2 linked regions of the Chlorobaculum parvum NCIB 8327 genome follow. The protein of the gene in region 2 binds, or shares a complex with, the protein of the main gene of each other region. Links are inferred from orthologs where the notes say so. Each region holds a gene or a part of one and is shown on either strand. Other genes may lie near its edges.

Evidence for each region. The genes of interacting proteins can lie anywhere in the genome.
Region 1: the proteins of hisH (region 2) and hisF are in contact, whole or in part, in a crystal structure (PDB 6RU0), measured with the Thermotoga maritima proteins. The link is inferred for Chlorobaculum parvum NCIB 8327 from one-to-one orthologs. Residues at the interface, in WP_004080484.1 of Thermotoga maritima: Asn15, Arg18, Arg22, Arg117, Leu118, Pro119, His120, Met121, Gly122, Trp123, Asn124, Asn134, Gly135, Tyr136, Tyr138, Val140, Tyr158, Glu180, Lys181, Ser182, Ser183, Lys184, Ile185; in WP_004080486.1 of Thermotoga maritima: Met1, Leu2, Ala3, Arg5, Ser40, Glu41, Asp45, Glu46, Ala70, Glu71, Ile73, Asp74, Ile75, Pro76, Phe77, Asp98, Lys99, Ser122, Gln123, Glu161, Thr195, Leu196, Asn247, Arg249, Glu251.

Annotation. Positions count from the first base shown.
Region 1 is NC_011027.1:1,753,619-1,756,878, forward strand. Bases 381-3,260 are described here. They hold hisF (imidazole glycerol phosphate synthase subunit HisF), read left to right. Parts: upstream 381-1,382; coding sequence 1,383-2,138; downstream 2,139-3,260. Other genes in these bases: CPAR_RS08130 (NAD(P)/FAD-dependent oxidoreductase), read right to left, coding at 381-602; CPAR_RS08135 (hypothetical protein), read right to left, coding at 785-1,105; CPAR_RS08150 (Sec-independent protein translocase subunit TatA/TatB), read right to left, coding at 3,051-3,260. Outside these bases: more of CPAR_RS08130, read right to left, coding at 1-380.
Region 2 is NC_011027.1:499,139-502,737, reverse strand. Bases 1-2,837 are described here. They hold hisH (imidazole glycerol phosphate synthase subunit HisH), read right to left. Parts: upstream 1,805-2,837; coding sequence 1,196-1,804; downstream 1-1,195. Other genes in these bases: CPAR_RS02410 (sulfide/dihydroorotate dehydrogenase-like FAD/NAD-binding protein), read left to right, coding at 1,995-2,837; hisA (1-(5-phosphoribosyl)-5-[(5-phosphoribosylamino)methylideneamino]imidazole-4-carboxamide isomerase), read right to left, coding at 393-1,175; scpB (SMC-Scp complex subunit ScpB), read right to left, coding at 1-351. Also shown: more of CPAR_RS02410, read left to right, coding at 2,838-2,840; gltA (NADPH-dependent glutamate synthase), read left to right, coding at 2,952-3,599. UniProt on the Escherichia coli protein: IGPS catalyzes the conversion of PRFAR and glutamine to IGP, AICAR and glutamate. The HisH subunit catalyzes the hydrolysis of glutamine to glutamate and ammonia as part of the synthesis of IGP and AICAR.

The sequences.
Region 1 (3,260 bases), 1.3 Mb from region 2 along the record:
TGCCCCTGGAACTCCTTGGCGCGATGCACCAGCGTGACCGACTCGGCGTTTTTCAGCAAGCCGACCGTCCAGTCGAGCGCCGAATCGCCGCCGCCCACAATCACCACACGCTTGCCCTTGAAATTATCGACCGACTTGACCGCGTAGTAAACCGAACTGCCGGTCAGGTGATCGATATTGCCGAGCTGCGGCAGCTTCCGCGGCTCGAATGCACCGAGTCCAGCCGCGATGAGCACCGCGCGTGAACGATAGACGTTGCCTGCGTTGGTTCTGGTCTCGAACGTGCCATCGTCGAGCTTGGTATATTTGGTCACCGCCTCGCCGAGCACCACATCGGGATTATATCGCTCGGCCTGAGCCCAGAGGCTCTCGACCAGATCGATGGCCGGAACTTCCGGAAAACCCGCGACATCGTAGATATGCTTTTCGGGATAGAGAGCCGCGAGCTGGCCCCCGAGCTGCGACATGCTCTCGATGATCCGGCAGGAGATGTTGTTCATACCGCACTGGAACGCCGCGAAGATTCCCGTAGGACCACCACCGATGATGGTCAGATCCCGTATATCCTGATGGTCGGTCGTTGGATTATGAATATCTAACATTATGATTGCCTTGTTGGGTGTTTGCCCTGACGCCAGGGCATCTCTAAAAACTTATTGCGCGTCTCGATTGCTGCGTTGGATTGTGCTCAAAATCCTCACGTACGACCAGTACGCTCCGGTTTCTGCGCTCCATCCGCCTTGCTCTCAAGCCGCTCATGACACTTTTTAAAGATACCTTTTAGTTAGCTGTCGGACTTTTTCAGGTAGATCATCCCTTCAGGATCGACCATGCCGTACAGAATGGCGAGCAGGGCATCCTGATCGTCAAACTCATGGATTTCGACGTGGATAGCCTCCTGCTTGGCCACCTGATTACCCGCATCATTCTTGAAATAAAAAATCGCCCTGACACCGCCGTGAGGGGTTTCGCCGACGAACTCGTAGGTGCCGTCCTGAAGCTCGCAAAGAGCGCATCCGGCCTGGTCGGCTTCAATGGGGCAACTGGCGCATTGGGAGTAGAATCCCTCTTCGGATTCCGCGAAATCGCAAACGGGAAATTTCATAACAGATTCTCCTTTTCTGGCTCCCCTCGGCTTGAAAGTCGAGGCTACATGAATATAAGAGTTCAGAATGTCCAAAGGGTTAAAACCCTTCTGAATGTAAGATCGGCTTGCGCGATCCAGACGCCTATACAATCGGGTCGCTTTTCGGATGCGCCCCGGAAGAGCGGCTCAATATAAGAAGACTTTAATATATTAGTTGCAGATTCAAAGTTTTGTGATTTCTTGAGTCAGGCACCGGCTCTACGACCGGATTTTCCGACTCCCAAATTCTGCCAAGATGTTAGCCAAACGAATCATCCCCTGCCTCGACGTCCGCGACGGACGGGTTGTGAAAGGAATCAATTTCGAAGGTCTCCGTGACGCGGGTTCGATTCTCGAACAGGCCCGGTTTTACAACAATGAAATGGCCGACGAACTGGTCTTTCTCGATATTTCCGCATCCATCGAATCGAGAAGGACAACGCTTGAGGAGGTGCTGAAAGTTTCAGGCGAGGTGTTCATTCCACTGACGGTCGGCGGAGGCATCAGCTCGGTCGAGCGGGCGCGCGACGCCTTTTTGCACGGTGCAGACAAGGTGTCGGTCAATACCGCTGCGGTGAACGATCCAGTGCTGATTTCGCGCATCGCCGAGCGCTTCGGCTCGCAGGCTGTAGTGGTGGCGATTGACGTCAAGAAGGTGAATGGTGAGTACATCGTGCACACCCATTCAGGCAAAACGCCGACGCAGTACGAGGCGCTGGAGTGGGCACACCGGGTGCAGGAGCTTGGCGCGGGGGAAATTCTCTTGACCAGCATGGATCGCGACGGCACGCAGGAGGGCTACGACAACGAGATTCTCAAACGCATCTCGACCTCGGTGCACATTCCGGTGATCGCTTCAGGCGGCGCGGGCAACCTCGAACATCTTTACGAAGGTTTCACCAAAGGCCACGCCGATGCGGCGCTTGCGGCTTCGATCTTCCACTTCCGCACCTACTCCATCAGAGAGGCAAAAGAGTACCTTCGCGACAAGGGTATTGCGGTCAGGCTTTGACCGCCTTGATCCAGTCGATCTGAAGGTTGAAATTGCCCTTCTGCTGCTCGGCCACAAGGAAGCAGATCTGAATCACGCTCGACGAGTCGAACGGCGCGTCACCAACATCCTCATCCTCACGCCCTCCAGCCAAAGGGTGCAGTTCGGAAAAAGGCAGATCGACCTCCTGCCAATCGCCAGCCTCGGTATCGAAGCCGCAGCCATAAACAAGGCCATCGGCATCGGCGCTGTTTCTGACCCGGAAGTCGTAGCGACGGCCATCACCCTTCAGGCGTACCTTGAAGCTGTCGTACCCGCTGAAATCCTGCGCATCGAACACGGTGCGCACCGAAGCGAATCCGCCCTTGCGGTCCGACGAAAGGCGCCCGGCAAAAACAGCCAGACCTGAATCGTCCACATCGAGGGTGCTTTTCGAACCGCCCCCATCACCGTGTCATCTACATTGCGCCACTCAAGGCACTGATTCTCAAAATCACAGATAATATGCTCTTCAGCCATATCAGTCATTCGAACTAAGAAACGTGTTAACAAACCCGGCTCATCCGACCTTGCCGTCACCCAATCACAATACGTACAGCCGGACGGAGTGAAAACCGGATACATCATCATCCCGAAGCCTCAGGAGTGGAACGTGCCGCTTCCGAAGGAGTTTCAGGGAAGGTAAACCTGCACCAATTGATTGAATATTCCAAACAAAAGCCATTCTAACCGCGAAACACGGTTTTACGATAAGGCCATATCCGCACGAACAAAAAGAAGATAAAAGGTCAGAAGAGGTGCCCGTTGTGGCCATTATTTTTTTACAAAACATTGACAAGACGCTTGGGCAGCGCCTAATGAAACGAAGAATAAAGGTAAACAACTGAGCATAACCGACAGGAAGTCAGCTCCTGAACGGTTCGAGAGCCTTGATCAGTCAGAAACGCTGGAGTTTTTTGACGGTTTGCTACTATCAGATACCGTATCGACCGCCTTATTGAATTCCGACTCAATGTCGGCCTGAGCTTTCTTGAACTCCCTGATACCCTTGCCAAGGCCGCGAGCCAGTTCAGGAATTTTCTGCCCGCCAAACAGAATCAGAATAACCGCAAGAACAAGCAGTAACTCCGGACCACCGATATC
Region 2 (3,599 bases):
AATCTGCTGAATATCCCCTTTCGTCACCGGCTGATGCCAGGCAATCACGGAAAGCACTTCCAGCATTGAGCGTGAAAGACGGCGCTGAATCACCGGCGCGAGCAATTGCCGCACGAGATCGCCGTGGTCCGGATCAGTCAGAAAGCGATAGCCGCCGGCAAGAAAATGAATGCGAAAGGTGCGGCCGGTCGCCTCGTACTCCTGATTGAGCGCCTCAACGGCCGATTGAAGATCGGGATAGCTGAACTCTCCGCCGATAATCTGGCAGATAGCCTGCGGCGTGACGGGTTCTTCAGAAGCGAAGATAAGCGCTTCGACAGACTGGAGAAGTTGTCGGTCCTGTTCCTGCACGATGACTGATGATGGTTGCAAGCGCGAGGATTCGTCCGGGCTCAGCGGCAGCACTCTTTCTTTCGGGCCGTGGAGAATTCGCCGTCGATGCCCAAATCCTGCTCGTAAGCGTACCAGAGCTCCTGGCACGGGAAGTTGCACTCGTAGAGAGCTTTGCCGATAATGACCGAATCGACGCCAAACCGTTCGAGCGACCTGAGTTTGTGGAGGTCATCAGAAGTGCTCACGCCGCCCGATGCGGTGATCTTCATGCCCGCCTTTTCGGCAAAACGCTTGGTGGTTTCGTATCCGACGCCCTGCAACATGCCATCGCGGGTGATGTCGGTATAGATAATCCTCTCGACGCCAAGTTTCTTCATTTCAAGAGCCAGCTCGTAATCCTGCATGTTGCTGCTCTCGGTCCACCCCTTGATTTTTGGCACGCCGTGCTCGGCATCGATGCCGACGACGATCTGCGAGGGACGATACTTTTTGAGGAGATCGGCCACAAGGCTTGGATTGGTAACCGCCGCTGAGCCAATGACCACACGGCTGACGCCGATGCTGAGATACTTTTCGACCGCTTCGACCGAGCGAATGCCGCCGCCGACCTGGATCGGAATATCGAGCAGTTCCACAATCTCGCGAATCTTCTCGAAGTTGACCATCTCACCGGTCAGAGCCGCATCGAGATCGACCACATGGAGCATCTTGGCGTTCTGTTTCCGCCAGATAATCGCCATGTCAGCAGGATTGTCGAGATAAATCTTTTTCTGAGCAAAATCACCCCTGGTCAGTCTGACGCACTTGCCTTCCTTAATATCGATAGCGGGTATGATCAACATAGCGTAAACCCCTCAACAGCTTAAAACTCTGCAAAATTCTTCAACACCAGCAAGCCCGCTTCGGAGCTCTTTTCCGGGTGGAACTGAACTGCGAAAATACCATTTTTTTCAATGGCCGAACAAAACTTTTTTCCGGCGTACTCGGTCGTGGCAGCGATACTTGCCGGATCGACGGGGCTGCAATAGTAGGAGTGGACGAAGTAGAACCACGACTCGTCCGGAATACCGCGGAACAGCACCGACTCTTTGCGGCACAGATTGATCGTGTTCCAGCCGATCTGCGGAATTTTGTCACCGCCACGCGGAAAATGAAGCACCTTTCCGGGTACGAGATCGAGCCCCTGATTCGTGCCCATCTCTTCGCTTTCGGTCAGAAAGAGCTGCATGCCGAGGCAGATGCCGAGCACGCTCCGCCCCTTGTCGATGTGCTCCCCGATCGCATCGCCGAAACCATGCTGGTTGAACGCCTCCATCGCAGGGCCATAAGCGCCAACGCCTGGAATGAGCACCTTTTCGTAACGGCTCATCTCCGAAGCCTTGTCGCTGACAACCGCATCGATACTGAGAAACTCGAACGCCTTGTGCACCGACCTGAGATTTCCGGCGCCGTAATCGGCAATAAATATCATGAACAGAAAATTAAGCGTGACTGATGACCACCGGATGGAGAAAAAAGCACCCACAGGTCGAAAAAGCGTGAACACGGCTTTCAATTAAGAAGTTCTTGCCGTATTATACAACCTTCCGTTGGTTTTCGATTTGTTCCAAACTTCCCTGAAAACCATTCCAATCCACATATCACGAGAAATCGAAAGAACAATGTACAGGATTGTTTCCGCTATTTTTTTAGCTGAAAATATCAAAAAATTCGAGATCGAGGCCCCGATGATCGCAAAAAAGCGAAAAGCGGGCCAGTTCGTCATCGTCAGGATCAATCCGAACGGTGAGCGCGTTCCGCTGACCATCGCCGATTCCGATCCTGAAAAAGGCACCATCACCATCATCGCCCAGGGCGCTGGCAAATCGACTCGCGAGCTGAACCGCAAGGAGGCTGGTGACTCGATCGCCGACGTGGTCGGCCCGCTCGGCACCCCTTCGCATATCGAGAATTTCGGTACCGCAGTCAGCATCGGCGGCGGCGTCGGTACGGCCATCGCCTACCCGACGGCCAAGGCGCTCAAGGAGGCGGGCAACTATGTGATCACCATCAACGGTGCGCGCTCGAAAGACCTGGTGATTCTCGAAGACGAGATGAAGGCGGTCAGCGACGAGGCCTACATCACCACCGATGACGGCTCGTACGGCTTCAACGGCTTCGTCACCCAGAAGCTTCAGGAGCTGATCGACTCCGGCAAGAAGATCGACTTCGTGCTCGCCATCGGCCCGATTCCGATGATGAAAGCTGTGGCCGATGTCACCCGCCCGCACGGCATCAAAACCGTGGTCAGCCTCAACCCCATCATGATCGACGGCACCGGCATGTGCGGTGGCTGCCGCGTCACGATCGGCAACGAAATCAAGTTCGCCTGCATCGACGGCCCGGAATTCGACGCCCATCAGGTCGATTTCAAAAACCTGGCCGATCGGAACAGAATCTACCAGCACGAAGAGAAAGAGGCCGGCGAAGCTTTCGAACACGCCTGCAAGCTGCACGGACAGGGCTGAGAACACTCTTTTTCATACAATTCCGCCAACCCGACGGAGCCGGTCGAACGGCCTCCGTCGGGCTGAGCTGTTACGAAATCAAGTTTTAAAGCTAAACCCGCAATCGTAATCATGGACGCTCGTACTATCACGGCCAAGGAACGCATGGCCATCCCCCGCCAGAAGATGCCCGCACAGGATCCAGAGGTGCGCGTCGGCAACTTCAAGGAGGTCAACCTCGGACTGACTCCGGAACAGGCACAGCAGGAAGCGCTGCGCTGCATCCAGTGCAAGGACCCGGTCTGCATCGCAGGCTGCCCGGTCAATATCAAGATCGACCAGTTCATCAAGCTCATCGCCGAAGGCGACTTCATGGGCGCGGTCAGGAAGATCAAGGAGGACAACGTGCTGCCGTCGATCTGCGGCCGCGTCTGCCCGCAGGAAGACCAGTGCGAGAAGGTGTGCGTGATCGGCAAGAAGCACGAGCCGGTAGCCATCGGCAACCTCGAACGCTTCGTCGGCGACTACGAACGCACCAGCGGCCAGAAGATCGATCCGAAAATCGCCCCCTCGACCGGCAAGAAAGTCGCCGTCGTCGGCAGCGGCCCGGCCAGCCTGAGCTGCGCCAACGACCTGGCCCAGTACGGCCACAAGGTGGTGATTTTCGAAGCGCTGCACGAGCTTGGCGGCGTGCTGATGTACGGCATTCCGGAGTTCCGTCTGCCGAAAGAGATCGTGCGCGAGGAGCTTGACGGCCTGCGCCGCATGGGCATCGAGTTC